Regions from separate parts of the Balneola vulgaris DSM 17893 genome, predicted to be linked through region 2. Evidence: riboswitches for the same ligand, from Rfam matches in the RefSeq annotation. Region 2 holds a riboswitch; the other holds the start of a gene.

Region 1 (15,157 bases), on a different contig from region 2:
TGCTCTCTATTTCATCGGTGATACTCAAAGAAGCATCCGTATTCAGCTCTCTTATTTTCAGAGAACCATCTGGCAATAGGGAAGGTGCAGTAAGTGAAATTCTGGAAGATCGAACTTGAAGTGCATTCACTTTAAAGTAAAAAGGCTCCTTTGCGGTAGTGTCTTCCTTTACAATTTCCTGGAGATTAAATGACAGCGTACTATCTGTAGAGGATGGCGACGAGGATGTTTCTTTAGCAAAGATGGATGCTCTATCCACATGAACCGTATTGATTTCAAATACTGGAGATAGGATACTGAGCACATCATAACTAACATATAGCGAGTCTATTACTCCAAGGGTATCCGAATCGGTGATACTGATATCAGATAGAATTATTTCATTCCAAAGGTCCCCATCAATACTTCCAATCTTTAGCTCTGCGTGTAAACTCTGATTGGCTATTTCTACCACTTTATTTTTCACAAAATTTCGAACGGGATCGGTGGTGAGTGAAAATCGTGCTATGCCAATTAGAACCAACAGCGTAACCACGATTCCTAAAAACCATCTCAAAACTTTAAGGCCGATATGGGTATTCTTTTCACTCATTAAAATGCCTGCCCTATACTAAGATGAAGTCCCCATCGTGCCCATTTCCCTGCTTCTCGCCCAGGCACAATCCCGAGATCTCGTTCGGTTGGATTTACTTTATAGGCTATATCTACTCGAATTGGACCAATAGGGGAGTCGTACCTCAATCCGCCCCCTACACCATACTGAATAGGCCGTGATCCTATTGAGCTAATGGATCTCCATACTTGCCCACCATCTAGGAATCCGGCTATACTCAATCCTTTTATAAACCGATCTACTTCTTGTCGTAGCTCAACATTGAAACTAGCTGTAGCCCGCCCACCAATAGGGATTATCCGAACTCTCCCTGTTGAATCTTCCACGACTTCTTTGGGGCCTAATTCCTGCCGGTTCCAGCCCCTCACATCACTTGAACCCCCTGCATAGAATCGGATATCGGAAGGCAATGAATCCTGCTTTGAAAAGTAAATAGCTCCACCTTGAATTCGAGCCGCTCCTACGGTTGAGTTCGTTAATTTCTTATACCCTCGCAACTCTAAAGAGGCTTTTTGAAAGGAATAGGATGCTTCATTGAATAATCCAGAAAACTCTACAAAGGGTTGAGCGGTGAACCCATCACCACGCTGAGGATTCCCGTAAGAAGCATACACGTTCACCTTAAACGACGATATGTTATAGTTTAACACACTATCGGGGCTTTGCTCGGGCATCCCAAACTCATCTTTTCGTACATCAAACTCTTGGTTGATGGTATAATCGTATGAAAAGGTCCCCGTCACTTCTTGGCTATAGTTATAACCAAAGCTGTTGCGAATACCGGCCGTTAAAATCGAGTATGCTCGTTCATCTCTACGCTGCGCAAATGGAGCGATGGTAATACTACTTTTGGTGTTGTATACATAAGGGAACAGGTAGTCGGCCCCAAGTCGCTTGTCGTATGCTGAAAACCGTAAACTAGTGGTGAAACGCTCGCCTTTATTTCTCACATTTCGATAGGTCCAACTGGCGCGCGTTCGAAATAGTTTATGAAAGTTATTCCATCCAAGTGGGTCTTCGAGTCGGTCAAAGTTGCCAACCCCAGCTGTAATCTGCACTGATCTCAATGGTCGCTCTTTCACTCTTACTAACACATTCATAGTGCTGTCTTGGGGCTGATCTGGAATTGAAATCAACGCAAAACGAAATAAATGATGGCTAAACAATTCCCGTTGTGCTTGCCTCATTTGATCGTCACTAAACAGCTCATTCTCATTAATGGCCGTCTCTCTTCGAATATATTTAGCGGGCAACGAAGTTTCCCCTTCAACCAGTACTGTGTCGAAGCGAACACGAGGCCCGGGATAAGCGAGCACCGCTACATTTGCCATTTTAGCCGTAGAATCTACTTCCGCTTGAATTTCTGCTGAAGCATAAGCATATCCTAAATTCCGTAGGATTTCAGAAATATTGCTTTGCACATCTTGGGTTAAAACGGGTTGATAGATAGCGCGGCTCCGGAAGGGTAGTTTTTTAATAGCAATTTCATACTCATCATGATTCACAATACGAGTGCTATCCTCAGGGGTGGTATTAAGCAAAATCTCGACGTTGTCGATGCGAATGGGAGCCTTTTCAGCAACGATAAACACGAGCTTCTTTTTCCATTCTTTATTTAGGGTCTCCAATCGATGCGTTACATCAACATCTGGGAATCCTCTTCGTTGGTAAAAGCGCTCCAGCCTGATTTCATCTTTTCGGATTTCAGTTTCAGAAACGTAGTAGCCTTTTTCATTAAAAAATGTCAGTTTCTTCCATATGGACGGAGCTTCATTGGCAATGTATTTTTTTAAGACTATATCTTGGTACTGGTTATTCCCCTCGATTTCTACTTTCCAGATTCGAGCTGGCTTATCATCAGATTGTGCCCATGCCGGTTCCCACAGCCCCACTACAAAAAGTACGGGCAACAGCAATGTTATAAGTATTTTGGATACTTTGATCAATCGACGTTTATTTAGAATGAATGCGTAAATCAGATGAGAAATTAACCTCAAAAAAACCAATCTTATTATCTAACTAGATGAACAAAATTTGTATGCATAAGTTTCTTATTCTCACTTTTCTTTCAATACTTTTGGTTAGCGCCTGTAAATCTACGAAAGAATTCACCGGTTTCTCCTATGATCCCCCAAATGTTACAGATACTACAGATAGAGAAATTAATCCACAAAAAAATAGGGTTATCGGTATTGGTTCTCCAAAAGTATGGATTTCAAACGAATTTGAAGGAGCTCGTGTAAACGATTTCTATCAGTCTCCAGATGGTGCCTTTCAAGTAGACATACTGCCAGAAAACGCTCCTATTAACAACAGCCCTTGGTTTGCTTTTAAAATTTGGTCTGAACAACCACAAACCGTTCAATTGCGTTTGGCCTACCCAACTAGTAGAAACCGATACATTCCTAAAATCACAGATGAAAACGGTACTCCAATGCCTATTGATATGGAAGAAGCTGAGTACGACAGCGCTACCGGTTCCCTTACTTTTGAATTAAACTTGACTGAAGAAGCCACTTTAGTGAGCGCACAAAAAGTGACAGATTCCGATTATTTTGACAACTGGTTTTCACAAATAACTGAAGCTAACGATGTACGCCAACGTGTAATTGGGCAAAGTAAACAAGGCCGAGATCTACATGAATTTACCATCACCAATAGTAGCTTAAATCATCCTAAAGGGGTGCTTATAATTTTAAGTAGGCAGCATCCACCTGAGGTGGCTGGTTATTTAACGGCTGAACATTTTATCAAATACATAGCTACCGATAATTCTGAACTCACACAGCTTTTCAGAGATCATTTTGTGACATTAGCGTACCCATTGATTAACCCAGATGGGGTTATGAATGGCCATTGGCGACACAATGCTGCGGGGGTTGACTTAAACCGAGATTGGGTTAACTTCAATCAACCAGAAACAAAAGCGGTTACGGATGCAATTTTGCACGCCACTCAAGATTCAACCCTGCAGGTGTATTATGGCATCGACTTTCATTCAACCAATGAAAACATTTTCTATCCTATAAATGAAGAAGTTGTCACGCGCCCTGATAATGTAACACAGCGCTGGGCCGTTGAGGTAATAAAAGATAATCCGGACATCCTTTTTGTTTCTGAAGAGTTTGATACAAGCTCACCCATTTCTAAAAATTGGATTTATAGAACTTTTGGGGCTGATGCCGTGACCTTTGAAGTACATGATGAATTAAGCCATGACCAAGTTGAAAGTATGGCTGTTTCAGCAGCAAAAAGTTTGATGCAATTATTGTTAAGAGAGAAAGGGGTCGATATTACAGAAAACTAATTTTCTGGATTCTAGAAATTCTTTAGACTTGGAATATGAACGGTACAAAAATAATTACTGAGGGACTTAATAATTGGAAGCTAAGACTTATTCTTAGCGCTACACTTTGCATCATGGGTTTAGCTGCTCTTGTGAGTATGCTTTTGGGCTTATTCCTTGAACTTAGCACCTACGATAAATCAATCGTGGCTATTGCAATTTGGATGGTGGGCATCCCAGCTTATTTAATCATAAGTGGGCTTTCAAAAATCACCCCAAAAACCATTGTCAACTTCTTGAACGACAAGATTGATGGCATCGATTCAAATCTGGAGATTCTCTTAAAGCCTGCGGATGAGCTTGATGCAGCATCTAGAGCCAAACAAGAAGAGCTAATTCGACTATTTACAGAAAAACCGCTCTACAAATTCCTACCCGATAAACCCGTTAAGCAAGCTTACTTTTTAATGCTTATCTCTATGATAAGTAGCTTCGGCATTTGGTTTATCTCTTAAAACTATTGTAAAAAGATACTTACAATCCCCATAATTGGTTGGTACATGCTTATTTTCAGCTGTGCAAAGGATACTCTCCATAACTCTCATTTTGGTGATGCTGCTTACAGCATTTCATGCAGCTACTCCATTTCTTAGCTATAAAGCGAACTACAGCTTTATCATAAGTGAGTTATGTGAATATAAAGACAGTCCAGACCATAACGATTGTGATGGTTTTTGCTATCTGCGAAAGCAAATTCAACAACATGACGATCATCATGGCAGTGACCATACAGGAAATAGAAGCTCCAATTTTGGTAACTACTCATCTATCTATGCACTGTTAGTGCCACTTAGTATGATGGACTATTCTTCTAGTGAGGAAATATCCTACCAAAAGCCGAAGCAAATTTCTATTCGAAACATTTATCTCGAAGTGCCTTCCCCTCCTCCTCAGCATAGTTAATACACATCTTTTTTTACTTACAAAACTGTATTAACTAATCAATTTTTATACTAATGAAGAATCTATTTATTGGCGTTCTAACGCTATCACTATGCACTACAATCGTAAATGCACAATGGTCGGCGGGTAGACCGGATGGCCATGCACCTATCACTGTGATGGGAGATCATGTACATACCCAAGGTGAAATCATGTTTTCCTATCGCTATATGGTGATGAATATGAAAGGAAACGGAGACGGAACCGATGAACTCAGCAATGATGAAGTATTGCGCCCAAATGGCAAATACATGGTAGCACCTACCGAGATGCCTATGGTTATGCATATGTTTGGCGCAATGTATGCGGTATCCAACGACCTCACACTTATGGGTATGCTTCCTATCATTTCTAATGAAATGGATCATATAACATCGATGGGCGGCGCATTTAGCACTTCCTCAAATGGCATTGGCGATGTGAAAATATCCACCTTATATAATTTCTATGACCGTGGTAATTCCAAAATGCACTGGCAGTTTGGGCTTAGCTTCCCAACAGGTTCACTTGATGAACGCGACGACACCCCCATGCAACAAGATGCCCTACTTCCTTATCCTATGCAGTTAGGTAGTGGGAGTTTTGATTTCTTGCCAGCATTAACCTATCTCACACAAAACCCTAACATGTCATTTGGAGCACAAATTGGCGCTACCATAAGGCTAAAAGACAACCAAGAAGATTACCGCCGCAGTAACGAACTAAAAGCCGTATCTTGGTTAGGCTATAAGTTAAACGATATGTTTAGCCCTCAGTTAAGCTTGCGATACACCAATCGTTCGAACTATTCGGGTAAAGACGATCGTTATGATATGGCATTAGCTAACGACATGGTTCATACTGTAGATCCAAGGTTAAAAGCAGAAAGTCGTCTTGATCTAGGATTGGGTTTAAATATCCAAGGTCCTGAAGGTCCATTGCATGATTTAAGACTAGCTGCTAACTACGATCTTCCATTGTATCAATATGTGGATGGTCCACAGATGCTGATGGATGGGATCTTTACGGTTGGTTTACAGTACACCATTCATTAAGAATATAATTTAGGTTTCAATACCGCTATACAAATGTTCAAAAACACACTCATACTTGCCTTCATACTACTTGGGATTGCTTGTTCAAAAAACGTGAAGGTTATTGACGACCTCAACGACCGCACTTTTGAGCTGGTTAACCAAAACAATGAAACCATTACGTTTCCTGATGAATATGAAGGCAAATATGTGATCATGGGGTTTATCTATACTCATTGCCCAGACGTGTGCCCTCTTATCACACAGAACATGGTAAAAATTCAAAAGCAGTTAGGAGCTCCTGAAGACGTTCAGTTTTTGGGAGTTACTTTCGACCCTAAAAGGGATACTCCCGAAGTTTTAAAAGAGTACAAAAACGCTTTTGATCTTGGGGATAACTTCGACTTCTTAACCGCCGACACTACAACGATGAATACCTTCCTTGATAGTGTTCGTGTTCGAACGCAAGTTTCGCTAACCACAACTAATGGGAAAGGGGAAGAAGTTTACTTCCTAAGCCATTCTGATAAAATTATGGTGATTGATCCTAAAGGAAGAGTAGTGTTAGAATATGGCGGTAGTATGACCCCTATAGATTATATCATCGATGATTATAAATCCATACGATAAATCATGAAGTACTCCTATCTATTCTCCGTTCTGATTCTTGCTAGTATTTTGGGTTGTAGCCAAAATGAAACCAAACATGTCAACATGCAGGATGACATCACCGAAACGACGAATTTTGCGCGTACAGGCACGAAAGAAAGGATGTCGGGTGCTTATCTGAATTACACGAATACATTGAATATTGCCGATACTCTGCTAAATGTATCTTCACCGATAGCCGAATCCATTGAGATACATGAATCTTACTCAACAGAAGACGGTTTATCTGGAATGAGAGCTTTGGATGAAATCTCATTAAAGCCCAATGAAACTCTAGAGATGCAAGCGGGGGGCATTCATATGATGCTTATCAACCTGAAGCAGAATTTAACCACTCACGACAGTGTTCAAATTCAGCTCGAGTTAAAACACGCAGGAACCATCACACGAACTTTACCTGTTCGAAATTAAAGCCCACAAAAAAAATCCCTGCCATTTCACTGGTAGGGATTTCTGGGTTGTTTAAGAATTGAGCCGGGTTAATTGCTCAGTGCTTATAACTACGAAAAAATAAAGTAGATACTTGGGTATGGTGCTATACATTTGTAAAGTATAGTACCCCGAAAAACCTCTCTCTTGACCATGCAAGAACTAATATCACAACTTGAACGCATCCAAGTATCTGTAGCTGTTATCGGCCTCGTCTTGTTATTCTTAATAGAGACTGGCCAACCTTTTTTAAAATTTTTTACAAATGGATTCAAAGAACGTGCTCAACATTCACTGACCAATCTTGCTTTAGGTGCTATCAATGGGATTATAAACGCCGTCTTATTTACCGCCCTTTGGTTGTGGGCTGCTACTTGGGCTGAGCAAAATAACTTTGGGTTATTGCATTACCTATCCACTTTGGATGGGTTTCCTAATTGGGGCAGAATCATCGTTGCCGTGCTAATATTTGACTTCTGGATGTACCTATGGCACCGAATTAATCATGAGGTTCCATTATTCTGGAGGTTTCATCGTGTTCACCATGCCGATGCTAAAATGGATGTAACTACGGCTACTAGATTTCACTTTGGCGAGATCATCCTCTCCTCCATCATTCGAATCCCTATCATCATACTATTAGGGCTTCAACTTTGGGAGTTATTGGTGTATGGTGTGCTCGTTGCTGTGGTAGTCCAATTTCACCACGCCAATATCGCCTTACCTGAATGGCTAGATAAAACATTACGCACATTCATTGTAACCCCACACATTCACAAGGTGCATCATTCAAGATGGCAACCAGAAACCGATTCCAATTATGGAACCATCTTCAGTTTTTGGGATCGACTGATGCGCACATTTCGTTTACACAATCCCCTTCACACTTTAGAATTAGGCTTAGATGAGTTTGATTCGGATGAGGACAAAAAAATAAAGGGCATGTTATCCATGCCCTTTAGAAAAGGAGTAAAGAAATCGAAGTGATTTTTTAAATATCTTAGTAAGAAGAATAAACTTCAGTGCTACCGTCTTTTTTAACTAGGTATACATCATAGGTATCGGCTTCACGGCCTGGCACTTCCATTCCTGGAGAACCAATAGGCATACCCGGTACGGTTAGTCCTAGTGCGTCTGGCTTTTCTTTCAATAGGCGGTTCACATCTTCGATAGGCACGTGTCCTTCAATAAAGTAACCTTCAACCATTGCAGTATGGCACGACTCAAATCTTGCAGGCACGCCTACTTCTTGTTTCTTTGCCATCATGGTTGGAATCGGCTTCTCAATTACTTGGTACTGATCCATGTTCATGCGCGTTGCCCATTTCGTACAACACTCACAGCCAGGATTCTTGTACATCACTACTTCAATTTTATTTTCATCAATCGATGGGGTAGCGTTGCGTTCGTTTCCAGGCCAAAATAAAAATGCCGCTAAACCAAGTGTAATTACAAGGCCACCAATTAAGATCTTTGTATTGCTCATATCAAATTTTTGTTTTTGGGAGATGAACTCTCCTCATTTAACGAATGCTATAAAGTAAGGATAAGATAACATTCATAACACCGAATTATTCTTAACATTCCAGAAGTTGACACGTAGTCAGCTTTAATTTTAATTTTCACCCGCACTTTGTTACTATTGTATAGTATCTAATCAACTTATTATGAATAAGCTACTTATCCTTCCCTCGTTCTGTCTACTGATATTGCTTGGTTTCTCCACTTCATCTGTAGCACAAGTAAGCAAACATAAGTCTACTCTTATCTCTGCTTACGAAAACCAACAAGAAGTCTTTATTACCTTGCTAAACGGAAACACCTATACGGGTTTGGTGGTTTCTATCGATGATGAAATGGCGGGTATCCAAAACAATGATGGGGTTTTCAACCTTCGCTACGACCGCATTGAAAGTATCCGTTTGGTTGATCCTTCCGACAAAAGCTCACGTTGGTACAAAAACCCCGCGAACAACAAATTATTTATTACCCAAAGTGGGAAAATGCTGGAACCGAAAACGGGCTACTACCAAAACACCTACATTTTCATATCCAATTTTTCTTATGGTCTTACCAAGAACTTTAGTGTAAATGCAGGCTTTAGTATGATTCCCGGCTTGGGCGTGGAAAACCAACTGTACTTAATTGGAGCCAAAGTGGGTGGCAAAGCAAGCAAAAACATCTCCTTGTCGGCCAATATCAACTACTATAACATCCTCGATTCCAACCAAGGCATTACTACTTTATTTGGGTCCTCCACATTTACCTTCAACAATCTGGATTTAACTGCAGGTTTAGGCGTGGGCTTTGATGGAAACAACACCTCTGATGCACTAGTGATTCTAGGAGCGCAATGGAGAATCAGCGAACGCTTTGCTTTATTATCAGAAAATATGGTTCTTCCTGATATTGATGCTTCAGAACCATTACTTTCATTTGGAGCTCGGTTTATAGGACGGCGAATTGCTACAGATTTAGGCTTTTTCTCACTCCCTTCTGAAACTGATGCATTAGTACCATTAGTAAGCTTTGCAGTAAAATTATAGGACATGAAAAAAAAAATCTATTCATACGAGAACCAAGAACTTGAAGTAACTTGGGATTTAAAACGATGCATACACGCCAAAGAATGTGTGCATGGACTTCCCGAAGTATTCGATGTCAATCGCAAACCATGGATTGATCCCGATCAAGAATCTGATTCAGAAAAAATTGTAGAAACCATTGAACGCTGCCCAACTGGTGCGCTTCAATACCACTTCAAAAACAAAGAAAATCCCGAGCAACCTCCTTCAAAAAATAAGCTAGTGATTGCCGAAGACGGCCCATTATATGCTTATGGCAACCTGAAGGTGGTAGATAGCGAAGGCAATGAAGTGATGAGAGAAACCCGTTTGGCCTTCTGCCGTTGTGGAGCTTCTTCTAACAAACCCTTATGTGATAACTCGCATATCGAAGCTGGATTTGAGTCGGGCTGTTCATACAACCCTGAACGCCTCGAGCTAGAGCCTCAGGAAGAACAGGGTGGCGAGCTACTCATTAAGCTCATTGATAATGCTCCTTTTGTTGTGGAAGGGAATTACGAATTAGTTGGAGGGGATCAGTGTACTGAAACTCAAAAGCGAATGAGCTTTTGCCGTTGTGGTGCTTCGGCCAATAAACCCTTCTGTGATGGATCTCATAAAAAAATAGGATTTCAAACCACATGAGCCCACAAACTCTCATAATCACCGCTTCTATTTTAGGAGCTTTAGGCGTAGGCCTTGGGGCATTTGGTGCTCATGCTTTAGAAAACACCCTAACTCCCGAGCGCATGGCCACTTGGGAGACCGCCGTTACCTATCATATGTGGCATACCCTAGCACTACTACTGGTGGAGGTGCTTGCCAAACAGTTTGAGCTCAACCTTGATTGGGTAGGCTACTCCTTTCTGGCGGGTATCATCATATTCTCAGGGAGTTTATATCTGCTCTGTTTAACCAATACCTCATGGCTTGGAGCCATCACACCCATTGGGGGAATTTGTTTGATAGCAGGATGGTTACTTCTAGCAAAGAACTTTATCTCATCCCTAAATTAAGAGGTCGATATGAAAGCAATTTGGAAGGGCACCGTTATAGCTGAAAGCGACAATACCGTAGTAGTTGAAAACAATCATTACTTCCCTGCCGACTCAGTTAATAAAGATTTATTGAAGGATAGCTCGCATCAAACTACCTGCCCATGGAAAGGAGAAGCCAGCTATAAAAGCATTGTTGTTGAGGGCGATGAAAACACCAATGCAGCTTGGTATTACCCAAATCCTAAGGATGCGGCTAAGCAAATCAAAGATCATTTTGCCTTTTGGAAAGGGGTAGAGGTTACTGAATAAATTCTGTTTCCAAGCGTTAGTTCTTCAATATTTACCAACAGGATGTGCTATGAAAAAATCATGGATATTAACTCTCTTCTGCATTGCTATCTGCTCAATCAGCACCTTTGCCCAGAGTGAAATTCAAATTGAAAACGGCTCATTAGCAGGTATTCCGGCTTTTGGCATAGTTGTGAACATCGAGAAACCCGCTTCTTTGCAGGACAGCAGTATCGCCCCAGCTAGTTTACGCCAAGAAATCATTCAAAAAATTCGGCCTACCAGTGCTCAAATTCTAAGCAATCAACAGGTGTTAGATTCTTATGAAGCGCCTTATTTATATCTACACGTGAATATCATGGACGCTGGAAATGGCACTTATCCTTTTGCGGTTGACGTTCGATTCTACCAACCTACCAAGCTGATCTTAAAAAATGATTTAACTCAAGTAGCAGCTACTTGGCACACGGGCTTTGTGGGCATTGTATCCTATGACATGCTTCATATCATCCCCGAATCGGCCGTGGATTTACTCGATACTTTTGTAGATGAATACCAAAAAGTGAACTGATCTTTTCACTCTCAGTCTAATTCAACGCTCTACCTTTTTGTGCATAACTTCCCAACGATTGTGGGAAACTAAGCATTGACAATACTCCACTTAAAGCCCATCTTGTAAACCAACAAAGGTGTCAGATTCGATTATTCGATGATGATGAAAAGGGAATTCGGTGACCATAAGGAAAACCGAAGCTGTACCCGCAACTGTAAGCCGTTTTGTTGTTTTCACGATGCCACTGTCTTAGCTCCAAAAAAGATGGGAAGGCGAAAACGATACCCGGTAAGCCAGGAGACCTGCCTTTGTGGAAGTAAACGAGGTTTCGGGAAATGAACCACCGTTGAATAGTCCGCCAGCTATAGGCCTCACTGTCTCTGTATGCTTGTACTTCTATTCTTCGCCCTGCCTCATCATTTTTAGAATTACGCATGTATGAAAAAGTTAATTGCACGCACTTCGGTACGGGATAATATCGAACTGAGCGAAACGGCCGCCTATCCCATTTTCAAAGAACTCTACGAGAAACAAAAGAAAGCCATTTGGTTTCCTGAAGAGCTTAACATCCAACAAGATGTATTGGATTACCAAGAGTTAACCCCCGACGAAAAAGACCTTTTTGATCACGCTGTTGGGTACTTCTGCTCCTCTGAGCTATTAGTTCAAAATGTATTGGTGAATTCCTTCTTCCCCATGCTCTCTGACCCTCATGCCAAAATGAGTTTCAGCACACAGCTCTTTATGGAAAACATCCACAGTGATTTTTTTGAGATTGTTCTGCAATCCTTCAACATGGACCGTGATAAGATGTACGGCATTGCCTTCAACGACCCTGTTCTTAAAAAGAAGCAGAACCTCATTGTTGAAGAAATTGACAAGATCAGTTATGGCAAAATTGACCCCGACACCCTACAGGGCAAAAAAGACGTGCTCCGTGCTATCTTATTGAACAACATCATCATGGAGGGCATCTTCTTTTACTCCTCCTTTGCGCATTTCTTTGCCCTAAAAGATATGGGCAAAATGAAGAATGTGGTATCTGGTGTGGAACTTATCCTCATCGACGAATCACTACACCTTCAGAATGGAATTGAGGCCATCCTCATTATGCTCGAGGAGACCCCTGAAATTGCCGAAGATGAGCAGTATGTACAAAGCATTCGCGACATTATTCTAAAAGGTACTTATTTAGAAATCGAGTACGTACAAACCAAGTTTGGGCATAAAACCATTTTAGGTATTTCCAGTCCTGAACTCGAAAAATACCTCAAGTACATCACCGACCGCCGTTTAGAAGAACTCGGTTTTGAGCCCGAATTCCACATCACCGAGAATCCTCTTCGTTTTCTACAAAAAGAGGATGTGAAAAAGCTCATCAACTTCTTTGAAGTCTCATCTACTGAATACACCAATTACTAAAGGGAGAGTATCATGCAACGCACTGTTATAAAAAGGGATCAAAGCACCGAAAAATTTGAGACCCAAAAAATTATCAATGCCATTTTTCAAATACTCAATGGCCTAGAAGTAGAAGACGATTACGAAATCGTGTTCCGCATCATGAAAGAGCTAGACCTCAAAATACCTGAGCAGGTAAAAACCGAGGAAATCGACCAGTTGCTACTCAAAGCCATCGAGCAGCTCATCCCCGATCATCCTCGCTACGACCACTTAGCAACTCGACAGCTTCTCAAGCAAATCAACAAGAAGATAGATCGCCATTTAGATGGCTTTGAAAACTACTTAAGGCATGCTTTGGAGGAAAACCTCATCAAAGAAGAGCTGTTTGAGTTTGATATAGAACTCCTGAGTAACTCCATCAACTACGAGCGCGATGAGCTCTTTGGCTACTTTGGTTTAACCACCCTCCGAGATCGATATCTCATGAAAAACCGTAAACAGCAGATTATTGAAAAGCCGCAATGGTTTTTCATGCGTGTGGCAATGGGCATTGGGAACACCAACGAAGAAGTGGTGCGTGTATATAATAAACTCTCCAAGCTCGAGTATATGCACTCTACGCCTACCCTATTCAACTCAGGAACGCCGATGTCGCAATATTCATCGTGTTATGTAAGTGTGGTAGACGACTCCTTAGAATCCATTATGGCCAAAGCTGAAGAAACCGCCTTTCTTGCTAAACATGCGGGAGGCGTTGGTACCGATGTTACTCGTGTTCGTGCTACCGGTTCGCTCATCAAGTCGTTGAATGCAAAGTCTTCCGGAGTGATTCCCTTCATTAAAGTATTCGATACACTGGTGAATTCCATTCAACAAGGAGGGCGCCGCCGTAGCTCCCAAGTGATTTCTATTCAGCCTTGGCATTTAGATATCGAAGCTTTCTTGGATCTAAAAGAAACCACCGGTAATGCTTACTTCCGCACCCCTTCATTGAATACAAAACTTTGGATGCCCGACGAGCTCATGCGTCGCATTGAGCATAATGAGCCGGTTTATCTCTTCGATCCTGGTGAATGTCCAGAACTCGTTGAAGCCATTGGTGACGACTTTGCACTCAAGTACAATCAGCGCATTGAAGAAGCTAAACAAGGAAAAATCGAGCAATTCAAAAAGCTTGATGGTGCCGATTTCTTTAAGAAATACCTCTTTAAACTTGCGAAAACTGGGCACCCGTGGTTGGTGTTTAAAGATGAGCATAACCGCAAGAATCCGTGCCCTCAATATGGAGTAATCAATAGCTCGAACTTATGTACCGAGATTGCTATTCCAAATCGATCTGATTCCACCGCTGTTTGTACCCTAGCATCCTTGAACCTTTCGAAGCATGTACTGGATGACCGAAGCGACTTCGATTGGGGTAAAATCGAGGACACCCTCCAAACGATGGTGCTTGCTCTCGATAATATCCTCGACAAGAACTTTTACCCTTCAGAAGAAGCCCGTAAAAACACTATGGACCTTCGTCCACTGGGCATTGGCATTATGGGTTTTGCAGAAGCTCTGGTTGAACTTGGCGTAGCATACGACTCAGAAGAAGCGGTGATCCTTGCTCGTAAGATTGGTCGCTTTATGAAAGAAGTGTGCTACAAAAGCTCCGAGCAACTTGCAAGCGAACGAGCCCCATTCCAGCACTATACAGATGCCAAAGATCAAGGTGAGGGCTATGCATATGCGCCTCGACGAAATGCGGTACTCCTAGCCATCGCTCCAACAGCTACCATCTCCATCATTAGTGGCACTACCTCTTCTATCGACAGCTATTTCAGCAATCTCTATTCCCGAGATACCTTGTCGGGTAAATACATTGTTGTGAACCACCAGCTTATTCACGCACTGGAAGAGAAAGGACTTTGGAACGACCATATGGCCAACCTCATCAAGCAGCACAATGGGTCGGTTCAGCATATTGAACAACTGGATGGGGTGATTGACAAAGACGTATACAAAACGGCTTATGAAATCCATCCAAATCGCCAAATTGATATAGCCGCGGCCTTCCAAGAATCCATCGATCAAGCGGTATCCAAGTCTATTTACATCGACGAACAACTGCGAGATGCAATGCGTGATATCTATCTCTATGCATGGAAGAAAAAGTTGAAGTCGACCTACTATTGCTTCATCGACAAAGTAATAAAAGGCGAGAAGTACACTTCTAAAGTAAATAAACGAGGCACTCGTGTTGGATTTGGAAGTTCAAAAAAATCGGAATCTACTCACGTTGAAGTTGCAGACAATACCACAAAACAAGTAGAAGAAGTCCACGCTGATTTGATTC
Region 2 (15,157 bases):
TAAGGTACCGATTATGCAAACCGAAGACTACCGATAGTTCAACCAATTCCTTTAGGTCCGATGGTGAGGTATATAGGTAGGTTGTCGGGTTGATATCTCATCTATCGTACGGGCGATCCGCCCTATGGTTCTATGCTTGTGGTTTAGATCAGGAATGTTCCGCAGCAGAGCTATTGAACTAGGATGGAATTGATAAGGTGGCAATGCCCGGTCCGACGGATAGCCCGTCGGGCCGATAGTGAAGGTGTTGCCGCAATACATCTACCGGAAGAGTACTCTGCCCGATGGATATTAACCGAACTTATCCCTTCTTTTTAATGCGATTGAAAACCGCCCACACAAAGAGAGCCCAGATCACTAAGATTCCTTCGAGATAAAGAATATAAATTGGCCATTCAGGAAGTATGCTAAAGAAGGTAGTGCCTGGCGGCTTAGCCATGATATAGAGATAATTACTATTCAGAGCGAGGTTAATGGGGTATAAGATGGCGGCTACTACATTTAGTGCTAGAACGGAATTTCGAACATCTTTAAGGGTGAGTCCCCAACCCCACTTCATGGCAGGATAAAGAGCGAGTATCACTAACATAAGGTGAACGAGCCAATAGCGAATGGCGTCGTAATGAAATAATGAGAACTCTACAGAGGGAGTCAGGTTTGCTTGTGAAACGCCAATGATCACCCAAAAGAAGATAGCCGCCCATACTTTCTGGCTTTTCTTATAGTACACCCACATCATCACCATAGGTAGGAAATTGCACATATGAAGTGGGATGTCATGCGCAGGATCGAAACTACCAGCTATTATATTTAATGGGATCTTTAATAGCTGAGAAAGGGAAAGAATTACGGCAACAGCGAAGAGTACCTTTCTTTGGTAATCCTGTTTCTTAGGATTCATGAATTGGAAAAAAATCACCGAAAATAGGAGGAAGATTCCAAGTACGGCATAGTGTTCCACACCGTAGGAAGAAAATAAGTGCGTAGTTTCGAAAAATGTATTCAAGAATAAAGTCTCAGCGTTTTTGTGGAAGGTAGAAAAAATTGAGAATTATTAAGTGCTATTGTGCTTGCTGGAAATGGGACTATTAATGAAATATAACTTGTAGATTTTTTCTAGTGTTGTGTTATTAAAGTGTCAACCGTAGTAAGTCATAGTTTTCATTATTGTATAGTATATCATCAGATTACACGAATTATTGGGTTTTTAAAGATAGATTAAGTTATAATCTGAAAATTCCGATAGTTCCAATTTGAATCCCTCATGTCGTCTACTTCGTCACAACGTACCCCATTAAAATTGATAAGTGCAGCTGAAACAGAAAAGCGCTTAAAGTTACTTTATCAAATCTCTTCGCAGACGAGTACAGAACTACGCACTCAATTAGAGATGGCCTTAAAACTTACTACCGAGTTGATTGGGATGGATATCGGTATTATTAGCGAGGTAAAAGACGAAAATTATACGGTTCAATATTTTTACCCACCGGACTCAGGGCTACATGTAGGGCAAGAGTTTATTTTAGGCTCAACGTACTGCAGTATCACACTTAAAAGTGATGATGTAGTTGCTATCAACCACATGAGTGAAAGTGAGCATAATCGTCATCCATGCTACGAGGCCTTCTCCTTAGAATCGTATATCGGCATTCCTATTTTGATTGATGGCGAGCTTTATGGCACCATCAACTTTTCGAGCCCAAAGCCTAAAGAAGGTGGCTTCATCCCTTCTGATTATATACTTGTACGCTTATTAGGCGAATGGGTAGGTGCCACTGTAAAACGAGACCGTATTCAGACGGAATTAAGGCAGAAGAACGAGCTTTATGAACTCATATCTTCAAATTCCGCAGATATGATATGTATTCATGATGTGGAAGGCGTTTATGAATTCGTTTCCCCTTCATCTAAATCTATTTTAGGATATACCCCAGAGGAACTGTTAGGTAAGAACCACTATCATTTGATTCATGAAGAGGATATAGAATTTCTTCGCGAGAATACTCATAAAGACCTGCGCGATGCCAAAACAGTAAGCAGTGTAGAGTATCGCATCCGAAATAAAAAAGGCGACTACATTTGGTTCGAAAGTTCGGTTACCCCAGTGAAAGGGAAAGATGGCGAAGTACAGCAGCTACAATCTGTTTCTCGTGATATTACAGATCGTAAAAAAGTAGACCTGTTGTTTAAAAGTGCTCAAGAAATGGCCAACGTAGGAGGTTGGGAATTTGAAGTAGACACAAATCGCCTGTATTGGACCGATGAGTTATATAGAATTTATGAACTCCCTATTGGTAGCGAGATCAATTTAGAAGAAGTGATTGAATTCTTCCCAGGTTCATCTAAAGACAAAATTATATCTGTGATTAATAGAGCTGTAGAAAGAGGAGATAGCTACGACATAACGCTACCTTTTATAACAGCGAATGGCACTCGAAAATGGGTGCGTGCTATTGGTACGGCACATACTCAAGATGGCAAGACAAAGTCGATGAGTGGTACTTTTCAAGATGTCACCATTCAAATAGACAGCGAAAAGAAAATTGTATCGCAGAACGAACGACTCAAAGCAATTACCGCTACTCGTGATAAACTTTATTCGATAATTGCCCACGATTTAAAAGGAGCTTTTCAAGGAATACTTGGTATGGCGGAACTCCTTAAAATGGAATTGAAAGATATTATACCTGTTGAAAGTGATACTGAATTCAAACTTTCTCTTTTACATATGTCGGCTCAAAATGCCTATGAGTTACTTGAGAATTTATTGGACTGGGTTCGTATGCAGGATTCCGATATAGAGGTGAACAAAGAATCCATTGACTTAGAAGAAGTGCTGGTTAAGTCAATTTCATTAATGCAAAGTGCAGCATCTCGCAAAGGAATTGAAATCAAGCAAGAGATTTATCCCATTTTGATGGATGGAGATTCTAAGATGCTAGCCACGGTATTTAGGAACTTGATTAGTAATGCGATTAAGTACACCGATAAAGGTGGGGAAATAAAAATTTCTGCCAAGCAGCTCACCGATAAGGTTGAAATAGTTGTGCAAGATGAAGGCGTGGGTATGAATGAGGAAATTATTCAATCGTTATTTGATAAGAATAACAGACCTCAACGTAAGGGTACCATGAGTGAGAAAGGCACAGGCCTAGGACTCATTCTTTGTTCCGAACTTATCGAATTACATGATGGAAGCATTTCGGTGGAGTCTAAAGAAGGCGAAGGTTCTACCTTTACCGTATTACTCCCAATTCATTAAAAAGCTTATCCTTTTAGTTTAATATTGGTGAAAGGAGTGTAGAGACCTTTATCCTGATCTAAGCTAACTACCCAAAGTTTATCTACCATAAAAGTCTCGTCGAAAGTACGTTCTGCATATTTAGATTTCGCATCTTCGTAGATCTCGCGTGTTAAGCCTTTCGCAATAGTAATACGTGCTTCTGAACTTCCTTGATAGTTATTCTTGATGTGTAATTGTTGGCGGGTTCGTTCAAATTCTTGACTCATAAAAGTAAATACTTCCGATTCCTTAATGCGAAGATAGATTTGTTTGTTTCGATCATCGAAGCCAAATCCGTCTATTACAAAATCGAAAGCAGGAAGGTGTTCTAGCCTTCGTTGAATGAGAGTGAATACATCAAAAGTTCTGTGTTCAAGTAGTAAGAAACTACAAATGGTTATGTGTGGTGTGGTTCGTTCGGAAGCAAATGGCCCATAAGTTTTTCGGAATTCTTCCTTCAATAAGCGAATTTCCTTTGCAAGATTGGATGGTAGCCCAATAAATGTGCGGTACGCATTTAATGTATCTGGTTCACGGAAAAGGGGCATTTGGGATTTCATAGCAATCATATTCGTCTCATTTATTTAGGATGATAGAGGAGTGTAATAAATTCAAACATAAATCGCACATATATTTTATGTAAATATTATGTGCAAGTTTTTTTGGGGGTTCTCTTCTAATAATGTGTAGTAAGGACATCTACATTTTAAATCACTAAATAAAACATGGAGTATCGTCATGAGAAAAATCATCCCATCCTTATTCATCATGCTATTGGCATTTACAGTAACCACTGAGGCGCAACAACGCAGAACCCGAGTGAATACGAATGTTGAAGCCAAAGAAATGGTGCAAAAACGTCAAATGATGACCAAGCAACGCATGCAAAAAAAGGATCGCTTTCAGGAGTCGCTTACGGAGCAGCAGAAGGAACAAATTAAAGAAATAACTTTAAGTAGCCGTAAGGAAACGATTTCATTACAGAACCAGTTAGCTGAGAAACACGCAAGAATTCGCACACTGTCTACAGGTGATGACTACGATGAGCAAGCGCTCAACAAAGTAATCGATGAAGCAGCTGAATTGCGTGCCGAGATCACGAAAGTGCAATTGACAACTAAGCATTCCATAAGAGAAACATTGACGGATGATCAAAAAGTATTATTCGATTCAAGAATGCAAAAAGCTGGCAAAAGAAAGAAAATGATGAAAGCGCGTTCCGCACGTCGTAATAAGTAATCATACAAACTGCTGGTCAAAGAGAGATAAAGCCACCTTCGGGTGGCTTTTTTTATGCACATCTTTTTCCTGAGTTAAGGAATGCCTATCGTTGGCCATGTTTGGCAGAAAACGCAAAGAAATTACCTCCACACTTAGTATTAAAGAACTCGAAGTTACTGTAACTCGAAAAGCAGTGAAGAATATCAATATTCGAGTGAATCGAAGCACAGGTGCCATCAGAGTTTCATGCCCGCACCAAGTTAGAGATCGGGATTTGCAAAAATTTCTGGAGCAAAAACTTCTCTGGATTCGAAAGCACCAATCTGCAAAGGAGATACGCCAACAGGCTAAAAGGGAATTCACTTTTGTTGAAGGAGAGGAGCATCTATTTAAAGGGGAGCTATTTCGATTGCGTTTTGTAGAGAATGTGAACGCTAACTTTATTGAGTTTGAAGATGGTGAGCTCCGCGTTGGTAGTGTACTCAAAGGAAATACAGTTCGCTTGAAGAAGCTAATTGAAGATTTCCATCGCGGGTATTTGAAGCAGCAGATTCCAGCTCTTATCGACAAATGGGAACCCATAATGGGGGTTCAAGTAACGGAATTTGGGGTGAAGAAAATGAAAACGCGATGGGGGACCTGTAATATCCGAGCACATCGCATTTGGCTAAGCTTAGAACTAGCTAAAAAAAGCCCAGAACTGCTTGAATATGTGGTAGTGCATGAGATGGTTCATCTACATGAGAGATTACACAACGCTCGCTTTAAAGCGTTTATGACGCAATACCTTCCACACTGGCCAGAGTTGGATAAGCAGCTAAATGGGAAGATGTGTTAAGCTCGCTCAGCGAGTTCTAACCACTCTAATTCTTTTTCTTCCAGAGTTTCTTTCAGTGTTTCGTAGGTTTTTGAAGTCTCTTGTATAGCTTCAAAATCTAGTTCTCCTGAACTTAAGCTAGCTTCAATTTCAGCGAGTTCTTTAGTGTGTTTCTCGATCTCTTTTTCCAGCGCATTGTATCGCTTTCGTTCTTTAAAGCTCAGTTTTTGAGCATCGGAAGCCGATTCTTTTGAGGCGGATGGGCTTAGCTTCTGTGTTGCTTGCTTAGCTTTTTGCTCAGTTGCTTTTTTGGCTTCTTCCTCCTGGGCAGCTTGAAGTTGTTTGTATTCCTGATAGGTGCCGTTGAAATCTGAAATCACTCCATTTCCTTCGAATACAAAGTAATGTTGCACTAGGTTGTCCATGAAATAACGATCATGGGACACAATGATAAGACAACCGCCAAAATCAGCTAAAAAGCTTTCTAGCTTCTCCAGTGTGATGAGGTCTAAATCGTTAGTGGGCTCATCTAAAATTAAGAAATTCGGGTTCTTGATAAGCACCATCATAAGCCCAAGTCGACGGCGTTCTCCACCACTTAGCTTCTTAACAGGAGTGTATTGCATCTTTGAGTCGAAGAGAAAATGCTCTAAGAACTGCGATGCTGAAATGGTATCGCCATTGGCCAGTTCTATGACTTCAGCTACTTCTTTTATTACATCAATAACTCGTTCATTTTCTTTGAAAGTGAGCCCTTGCTGCTTGTAATGCCCATAAATGATGGTTTGGCCCGTTTTAACTTCACCAGAATCTATGGGTTCTTCTCCGGTTATAACTTTTAAAAAGGTACTTTTACCAACCCCGTTTTTCCCAATAATGCCAATGCGTTCTCCTTTTTTGAAGGAGTATTCGAAGTTGTCTAGTATTACTAGATCCCCATATGATTTGGATACGTTTTCGAGTTCCAGGATTTGCCCGCCCATGCGCGACATATTTACATCGAGCTGAACTTCTTTCTGAACACGGCCTGATTTTGCTTTCTTTTCAGTTTCGTAGAAAGCATCAATGCGGCTTTTTGATTTGGTGGTTCGTGCCTTCGGTTGGCGACGCATCCACTCCTGCTCTTTCTTCATCAACTTGCCCGCTTTGGCAACTTCAGTGGCATATATTTCTTCGCGCTCGGCTTTCTTTTGAAGGAAATATGCGTAATTCCCTTTGTGGTGGAACAGTTCACCATGTTCAATTTCTAGAATATGATTACACACTCTGTCAAGGAAATAGCGATCATGCGTTACCATAAGTAAGGTCATAGTGCTTTTTGCTAAATATCCTTCAAGCCATTCAATCATTTCCACATCCAAATGGTTGGTAGGCTCATCTAAAATCAACAGATCGGGTTCATCTAGTAGAACAAATGCCAGTGCTACTCGCTTTCGTTGTCCACCTGACAGGGATGAGATGGGTTGTTCTAGATTGTGAATATTTAAAACCCCAAGAATCTGCTTCAATCGTTGCTCGTAATCCCAAGCATTAGCTGCGTCCATTTTAGCTAAGGCTTTATCGAAGGCTTCTTGTGTCTTTTCATTATAGTCTGCCGCTTGATCTGCAACCGCCTTCTCATAATGCTGCACAATTTTGACCATCTCATTTGAACCGTGCGAGATATACTCTTCAATGGTAAGATGTTCATCTAGCTGGGGGTCTTGGGCTAAGAACCCAATTCGAATGCCGTTACGCACCATGACCTCGCCTGCATCTGGATTTTCCTGTCCCGCTAGGATTTTAAGTAGGGTTGATTTCCCGGTTCCGTTTTGTGCAATAAGGGCTGTTTTATCGCCTTTACTGATGCCAAAAGTTAAATTTTCGAATAGGAGTTTAAGCCCGTACTTCTTAGTAAGATTTTCTGTAGATAAATAGGTCATAATAGCGCTCGATGAATACGCTTAATATACGGGAATAAGCTATTGATATGTGAAGTAAACAATAGATTATCTTAACCAAGATTTACTATCAGGACATCAAACAAATAGAATAACCAGCGCTGCATAACTTAATACGGCTAAAGAACCCGCTACAAGTGCTAGAGGGAACTGGGTCTTCACATGATCCATGAGATCGCAACCTGTGGCTAAGGAGGATAAGATGGTAGTATCTGAAATGGGTGAACATTGGTCGCCAAAAACAGAGCCTCCAATTACAGCACTAAAGCACAATGTTAAGAAAAATGGATCGGGAACTATGGCCCAAGCTAAGGGGATGGCCACCGGAAATACTACCGCATAAGTTCCCCAAGAAGTACCAGTTGAAAATGCGATAATCATACAAAAGGCCATTAAAATACCGGGTAAAATTACGGGACTTAGGGAGTCTCCTACTAATTCTACTACATAGTTGGCGGTTCCAAGAGTATCAGCCACCTCTTTTAAGGTTACCGCAAATGCCAAGATGATGGCACCAATGGTTACACCTTTGCAACCATCTACAAACCCGTCGATGGTTTCTTGTAATTTCATGCCTTTAGCTACCGCAATTAATATCCCAGCTAAAACGGCCGCTACAAAAGCTTCAGCAATGAGTAGGGTTGACTCATTTCCCTTATCAAGAATAAAGTAAGTGTATAGGAATGGGATGATGGCAACACCAAGCAAGGTTCCAATAGGTCCGATGAAATCAATTAAGCCAGGATTGTAATTCGCGGGTACTTTGTTTTGTGTGAGTTCGTCGGCCGCCATTGGCATAGCGCCATCTCGGTCTAGTTTCCCTTCTTCGCGGGCCCGTTTAATGGCAGCCCTCATTTGCTTTCCTGGAATCCAAGGGAGAAGATTTGCTGAAAAAAGCAGTGTTATTAAAATGGAGAAAATCGCATAAAAGTTGAAAGGTAGAGCTGAGAAGAAGAAAGCGATACTTTCTTGTGTGGTGCTGAAGAGCTCATTGGTTCCAATCACTAAACCCGCTACATAAAAAGGCCACACATTAAAGGGAATGAGTGTGGCTATTGGACTTGCGGTTGAATCCACTACATAAGAAAGTTCTTCATGCGATACTTTGTGTTTGTCGGCGATTGGCCGAACTGTAGCGCCTGTTAACACCGTACTAATGGTTCCTCCTTGATGAAATACGATGCCCATAAACCAAGTAAATAATTTGGCTGATCTTGGACCATGAACCATCTTCTCGCTTGCCCATGATGCAAACTTCTCGGCCCCACCCGTTCGAGTCCATATACCGATGAGCCCGCCTAGTGCCCATAGATAAACAAGAAGAATTAAGGCAAAATCCTGTGTTCCAATGGAGGGGATCAGGAATTCCTGTACCACATTAATTTTATTGGATATTACAGCTCCTAAACAGATGCCCAAGAATAAGGAACTGGCTACTTCACCGGTATAAAAAGCAAGAAAGATAGCTAATAAGGGAGGAGTGATGGACCAAAAGCCATAGTGCCCATTTTGTTGTGTGAAACCATCAGTAAAAAATAAAAATATCACCGATAGAGTGAAGGTGAGTAGAAGGCCATGTACGATCTTTTTTCGAATGGCTGGATCCCCAAATTTGTCAGCTATACTCAAAACTTTTCCCTTTATGTTTACAATTACTTGCTGCGACACTATACAAAATCCAAAGAACATTCAGAAAATATTCCCACATACATGAAGTGAATATTTGCAAAATTCCCAAGATCTGTTTTTTTGTATTAAAGACTCACTTAACGGGAGAATATTATGACGGTCAGAGATTTGCTTAAAAATAAAGGAACAGAAATTTATTCGGTGAACCCCGAGGAAACGGTTTATGATGCCATCGCCAAAATGGCTGATTTAGACGTAGGAGCCCTATTGGTTATGCAAGATGATGAACTTGAGGGAATCATATCAGAAAGAGATTATCGCAATAAAGTGATACTGAAAGGTCGTGCTTCAAAAAGTACTTGGGTGCGCGAAATAATGACGGATAAAGTGGTGTGTGTAGAACCCTCTGATTCAGTAAACTTGTGTATGCAACTCATGACGGATAAAAGAATTCGTCACTTACCTGTGATAGATCAAAATAAAGTGGTTGGTGTGGTATCCATTGGGGATGTAGTGAAATCGATCATTCAGAATCAAAAAGTCGAAATTGATTCCCTGCGCGATTACATAGCCGGAGGTTCGGGATACCCCGCATAATTAGCCCCGTTGATTCTAAATTAGGGTATTGAAATACCTTGAACTCTCCGTACCTTTGAGCTTCATAAAATTGAACCAAAGAGGATTAGTTTGAGCGATCAGAAGATAATTTTTTCGATGGTTGGGGTGAGCAAAGTTCACAAGCCCAACAAAACTGTTTTAAAAGACATTTACTTGTCTTTCTTTTACGGAGCTAAAATAGGTGTGCTCGGTTTAAACGGTGCAGGTAAATCTACGTTGCTCCGCATTATAGCCGGCGAAGACAAGGATTATTTAGGAGACATCAGTGTGCAAAAAGGCATCACTTTTGGATACCTCCCTCAAGAGCCACAGTTAGACCCGGAAAAAACAGTTAAAGAAATTGTTGAAGAAGGAGTTCAGGAAACGGTTGACCTCATCAACGAATATGAAGCCGTTAATGCTGCTTTTGCTGATCCAGACGCCGATTTTGATGCGCTTATCGCAAAACAAGCGAAACTTCAAGATCAAATCGATCGCCTCGAAGCATGGGATTTAGACAGTAAGCTTCAGCAAGCCATGGACGCGTTAAGATGTCCTCCAGGCGATACTTCTGTTTCTGTACTTTCAGGGGGTGAGGCTCGCCGTGTAGCTCTATGCCGCCTACTACTGAAGAAACCCGATGTGCTATTGCTTGATGAGCCTACCAACCATTTAGATGCTGAATCAGTGGGTTGGTTAGAGCAACACTTAGCACGTTATGAAGGAACAGTAATCGCCGTGACCCACGATCGTTATTTCTTAGATAATGTTGCGGGTTGGATTTTAGAACTAGATAGAGGAGAAGGTATTCCGTTTGAAGGAAACTACACCTCATGGCTAGAGCAAAAATCAGAGCGACTGCGCCAAGAGGAAAAGCAAGAATCGAATCGCCAGAAAACACTACAGCAGGAATTGGAGTGGATTCGTCAAAACCCTAAAGGTCGCCGCGCGAAAAGTAAAGCACGTATTAATTCGTACGAAGAACTATTGGCAAAAGACCAAGAAAAGAGGGTGGATGATATGCAAATCACCATTCCGGCAGGACCTCGTTTAGGGAATAAAGTAATTGTAGCCGAAAATGTAGCCAAAGGCTTTGATGATAAACTCCTTGTTGAAGACATGGAATTTCAATTACCTCCAGGTGGTATTGTGGGTGTGATTGGGCCGAATGGTGCAGGTAAAACCACGCTTTTCAAAATGATAATTGGGGAAGAGCAACCTGATAGTGGCTCCCTTGAGATAGGGGAAACTGTGCAGTTAGGATATGTAGATCAAAAGCGCCCATTAGATCCAAATAAAACAATTTGGGAAGAAATTTCAGGTGGACATGAGGTTCTAAAGCTTGGTAATAGGGAAGTAAATTCTCGTGCTTATGTTGCTCGTTTTAACTTTAGTGGCTCCGATCAACAAAAGAAAACAGGACAGATTTCTGGTGGTGAGCGTAATAGAGTGCACCTTGCAAAAATGCTTAAAGAGGGTGCCAATGTGTTACTCTTGGATGAGCCTACCAACGATTTGGATGTGAACACTCTTCGTGCACTCGAAGAAGCATTACTTGAATTTGCAGGTTGTGCAGTTGTGATTTCCCATGATAGGTGGTTTTTAGATCGTGTGGCTACACACATCCTTGCCTTTGAAGGGAATAGCCAAGTGTATTGGTACGAAGGAAACTATGAGCAGTATGAAGCTCATCGTAAAGAAAGACTTGGTATCACTGACGATCAACCAACTCGTATTCACTACAAGAAGTTGACGAGATAAATCATCTCTGTAAATTTATGTTGAAAAAGGCTCCTAGTTTCTAGGGGCCTTTTTTTATGGATTCAAACTCTAGTTCTACCGAAAATATTTAATGAAAGAGTTAATTAATCTCAGGAAGTACAAATGCTTCAATTTGTCTTAGTGAATCATTCATAGTGTATATAGTTTGGTCTATTACTGCGATGCCTCTCACTTTAGTTTCGAATAAAATGGATCCGAAATATTTATCTCCAGAACGTGAATATATATCAACGTAGGTGTGCATTCTATTAATAATTGTATTTTTGGCACTTACATACTGTAGAAATAGAAAGTCGTCATTATAAGAAACACCTTCTAAGCCAACAGGAGAACTTGGGGCTTTCTGACCATTGGATGTCTGACTACTTTCGGGATATTTTAAACGATCAAGTGTTTGAACAGTTTTTGTTGACCTGCCTTGAAGATCATAGAAAAACATATAACTAGCGTAAAAAGGTAAATAGATGAATTCATTCTTATTATTTGATGGAATTATTAAGCCGTCAAATGAAAGAATGTTAGCAAATTGATCGTTAGCTAGAGTTCCAAATGCATGTTCTACTTTGCCATTATTGTTTATTACTCTGAATAAGTCTTGTGTTAACCCCATTAAAACTATTGAACTATCAATCACAGTAACACGTAACTCAAAATTATCATAAGAAATAGGATCTAAAGTTGTTTTTGTGTGTCTTTCAAATCTTTTGACTTGGAAGGTTCCAGCATCGATAGCGTATAAAGTTTTTGGCGAGATAAAAACATCAAGTATTTGACTGAGTTCACCAGGACCTCTACCCTTACCGTTCCCAAACGTATCTATATACTTACCATCTTTGGTAAATCTTTTAATATGCATGTCTGCATAATCTGTTATGTATAAAGTGTCGTTAAACGTATCGAGCATCTCAGGTTTATAGAGATATTCGGTTATGTCAGAGTTTAATTGAATGGGTTGATTTGAGTTTTTCAACCAATTTCGATTCCAATCATTTTTAGTTTGAGATAATTTAAGCTCTTCATTTAAAGACAAGGAGGGATCAATAGCATTTAATCTATATAGTAACAATGAGCCTAAGATGATAATCAATGCTATAATGAATATTCTTATGTAAGTAATCATGCTCAAAAAATTTGAGCTTACATCTTACTGTAAGCTCATTAGAATTAATTGTTCTCAGGTATCCATTTACCCATGCAAGTTTTTGGTTCATTATTGCAATAGGTATATTGACACACTCTTGTGGTCGCTTCACCACACAAACTTTCACAATATTCTGTACAATCTTGAGCTTCTTGTGCTTTAACTGGGGATGTAAAATAAAAAACCAGTAATAATGTAAATAACGTGCTAATCAAAGCTAGATCAATATATTTAATGTTATTCATGTGTATATTAATTAGTTACAGTTAACTCCTATATAGTATATTTTTTTTTTTAAGAGATTCAAATTCAAAAATTATTGATGTTTAGGTTCTATTGACATCGCCGAAAAAAGCTCGTAATCTTTTGGCGCAACAGGTTTTCATGAATACCATGTGTATTCTGAAATGAAAAGGGAATCCGGTGAAAATCCGGAGCTATCCCCGTAGCTGTAAACTCTCAAGTAGATTCGGCATTATGCCACTGTTAGTTCACCCCGAACTGATGGGAAGGCGTCGACTTCTAGGAGTGAGCCAGAAGACCTGCCCGTTGTATTTCTGAATTTTCAGGCTTTCGGAGGAAAGGCCGGGATTAGATCCATCTCAGAATACGCAGGTTTTCTAGTATCTCATTTCCTGTGTCTTCGTTATCAAGATTTTATCCCCTCTAACAACCGGAAGCTCATCGGTAATCATTAATAAAACACCATGAGCAACAAAACATTACTAAGTATTTTTGCAGGGGTTCTGCTGAGCACCTCTTCCATTCAAGCACAGCAAACAAGTGTACCCGTGGATACACTAGAACTAAATACAGTTGTAGTTACAGCATCCAAAATCCCCACAGAAACACGCCAAACTACACGTCCTGTTGTAGTAATTGATCAAGCCGAGATTCGCAAAAGTGCGGGTAAAGACTTAGCTCAATTGTTAGATGATCAATCAGGGATTGTAATCAACGGCGCATTCAGTAACCCTGGTAAAGACAAGGGCGTTTACCTTCAAGGCGCAACCACACAGTATGTACTGATCCTAATTGATGGTCAGCCGGTAAATGATCCCTCTGGAGCAGGCGGAGCCGTAGATCTACGTCTTATCTCCCTCGATAACGTTGAGCGAGTGGAAGTGGTAAAAGGAAGTATGTCAACGCTTTACGGTTCTGATGCAATCGCAGGAGTGATTAATGTGATCACTAAAAAGCCTCAAGATAAAACAGTAGCTGTTAACGGTAAGGCAGCCTACGGTTCATATGAATCGGTAGATCTTTCAGCGGGAGTGAATGGCCGATTAAACTTACTAGGCTACTCATTGAATTACAGTAAGCAGACTACCGATGGGATTAGCGAAGCTAAAGATGAGAATGATGCTGGTAACTTTGATAAAGACGGCTTCAACCGCGACGCATTAAGTGCCAAGTTCGATATCGCTTTAACGGAACAGCTTTCTATTAAGCCCTTTGTGAATTACACCAATTATGAAGGTGATTATGACGGTGGCGCTTTTGCAGATGCCCCCAATAAGTACACGGCTAAATTGGTAAACCCAGGGGTAGATATTCATTTCGAAAATGATGCTTGGACCGTAAAAGGAGGCTACCAATACAATGAAGTTGAACGTACGTTCGAAAGTGGATTCGGTACCTCAGAATTTACAGGGAATATCCAGAACTTAGATATCTATAGTACCTATGCGGCCAGCGAAAATGTAACGGTTTTAGGTGGATTCAATTACCAGAAGCAAGTTTTAGACGACAACGATGCAAACACTAACAACCCGGATGCTACCTTAATCAGTCCTTATGTTTCTTCCATTTTAAAAGCTGAAAATGGCTTAGGTGCAGAATTAGGTTTTAGGTTGAACGAACATTCTGATGCTGGAACTCAGTTAACCTATAATTTCTCTCCATACTATAATGTAAATGAGAACATTCGAGTTCTTGCTTCTTATGCAACGGGATTCAAAGCTCCTACTTTAAACGAATTGTTTGGCCCGTTCGGTGCTAATCCTGATTTAGAGCCTCAGAAGAGCCGGTACATCGATTTTGGGATTGAATATTATGCCAATAACGGTCGTTTTAATGCAGAGGTGCTGTATTTCAACCGTCATATTGATGACGTAATCATTTATACATTCGGTACTGGCTACGAAAACCAAGATGAGCAAGACGATCAAGGTGTTGAGCTAAGTGCTAACTATTTGGTAAACGAATTCTTGACCGTTCAATCATTCTATAACTATTTAACGGGCGAGCAAACAACCCTAGATGGTTCTGGAAATGAAGTGAAAAGAGATAACCTTATTCGCAGACCTGAACATGCATTTGGATTTAGCTTTTTAGTAAGTCCAAGTAATGATGTGAATGTGAACCTACAAGTACGTCATACTGGCGAGCGTGAAGATGTATTCTTCAACCCTAATACATTTGCTAGCGAGTCTAAGACTTTAGATGCCTTTACCTTAGTTAATCTATATGCAGATTACACTTTATTAGAAGGGCAATTAACCTTATTTGCAGACATCAAGAACTTGTTTGATACCGACTACACTGAAGTGTATGGCTATAATACCATTGGTATTTATAGCAAAGCGGGTCTACGTTTTAACATCAGATAATCGTTCGAATTATGAAAATCAAAGACACTACTTTTAGAAATGGCTTTGCACTTTGCCTGGTCGCTGTTACAGCGGTTTGGCGAGTGCTTATGTCGCATGAACTCACCACGATTCCAGAGTTTAGTAATTTCAGTC

Evidence for each region. A riboswitch is a leader RNA that binds a small molecule or an ion and turns the genes downstream of it on or off. The one in region 2 is predicted to bind cobalamin.
Region 1: another riboswitch for cobalamin. It lies ahead of B155_RS0111750 (ribonucleotide-diphosphate reductase subunit beta); the one in region 2 lies ahead of B155_RS0108920 (TonB-dependent receptor plug domain-containing protein).

The regions. Positions count from the first base shown of each region.
Region 1 covers NZ_AQXH01000008.1:9,975-25,131, reverse strand. Annotated here, with positions in the region: gene B155_RS0111825 (translocation/assembly module TamB domain-containing protein) at 1-592, opposite strand, end outside; gene B155_RS0111820 (BamA/OMP85 family outer membrane protein) at 592-2,559, opposite strand; gene B155_RS0111815 (M14 family metallopeptidase) at 2,652-3,920, shown strand; gene B155_RS0111810 (hypothetical protein) at 3,956-4,414, shown strand; gene B155_RS0111805 (hypothetical protein) at 4,512-4,862, shown strand; gene B155_RS0111800 (transporter) at 4,916-5,935, shown strand; gene B155_RS0111795 (SCO family protein) at 5,969-6,544, shown strand; gene B155_RS13465 (copper chaperone PCu(A)C) at 6,548-6,994, shown strand; gene B155_RS0111785 (sterol desaturase family protein) at 7,166-7,999, shown strand; gene B155_RS13460 (DUF411 domain-containing protein) at 8,013-8,498, opposite strand; gene B155_RS0111775 (hypothetical protein) at 8,680-9,558, shown strand; gene B155_RS0111770 (CDGSH iron-sulfur domain-containing protein) at 9,562-10,221, shown strand; gene B155_RS0111765 (DUF423 domain-containing protein) at 10,218-10,592, shown strand; gene B155_RS0111760 (DUF427 domain-containing protein) at 10,602-10,883, shown strand; gene B155_RS0111755 (hypothetical protein) at 10,933-11,433, shown strand; cobalamin riboswitch at 11,533-11,739, shown strand; gene B155_RS0111750 (ribonucleotide-diphosphate reductase subunit beta) at 11,854-12,837, shown strand; gene B155_RS0111745 (ribonucleoside-diphosphate reductase subunit alpha) at 12,850-15,157, shown strand, end outside.
Region 2 covers NZ_AQXH01000003.1:48,253-63,409, reverse strand. Annotated here, with positions in the region: gene B155_RS0108970 (YwaF family protein) at 302-1,006, opposite strand; gene B155_RS0108965 (PAS domain S-box protein) at 1,265-3,262, shown strand; gene B155_RS0108960 (2'-5' RNA ligase family protein) at 3,268-3,852, opposite strand; gene B155_RS0108955 (Spy/CpxP family protein refolding chaperone) at 4,022-4,522, shown strand; gene B155_RS0108950 (M48 family metallopeptidase) at 4,620-5,342, shown strand; gene B155_RS0108945 (ABC-F family ATP-binding cassette domain-containing protein) at 5,339-7,243, opposite strand; gene B155_RS0108940 (Na+/H+ antiporter NhaC family protein) at 7,340-8,890, opposite strand; gene B155_RS0108935 (CBS domain-containing protein) at 9,044-9,487, shown strand; gene ettA (energy-dependent translational throttle protein EttA) at 9,572-11,248, shown strand; gene B155_RS0108925 (6-bladed beta-propeller) at 11,349-12,389, opposite strand; cobalamin riboswitch at 12,770-12,974, shown strand; gene B155_RS0108920 (TonB-dependent receptor plug domain-containing protein) at 13,118-15,022, shown strand; gene B155_RS13245 (DUF6580 family putative transport protein) at 15,034-15,157, shown strand, end outside.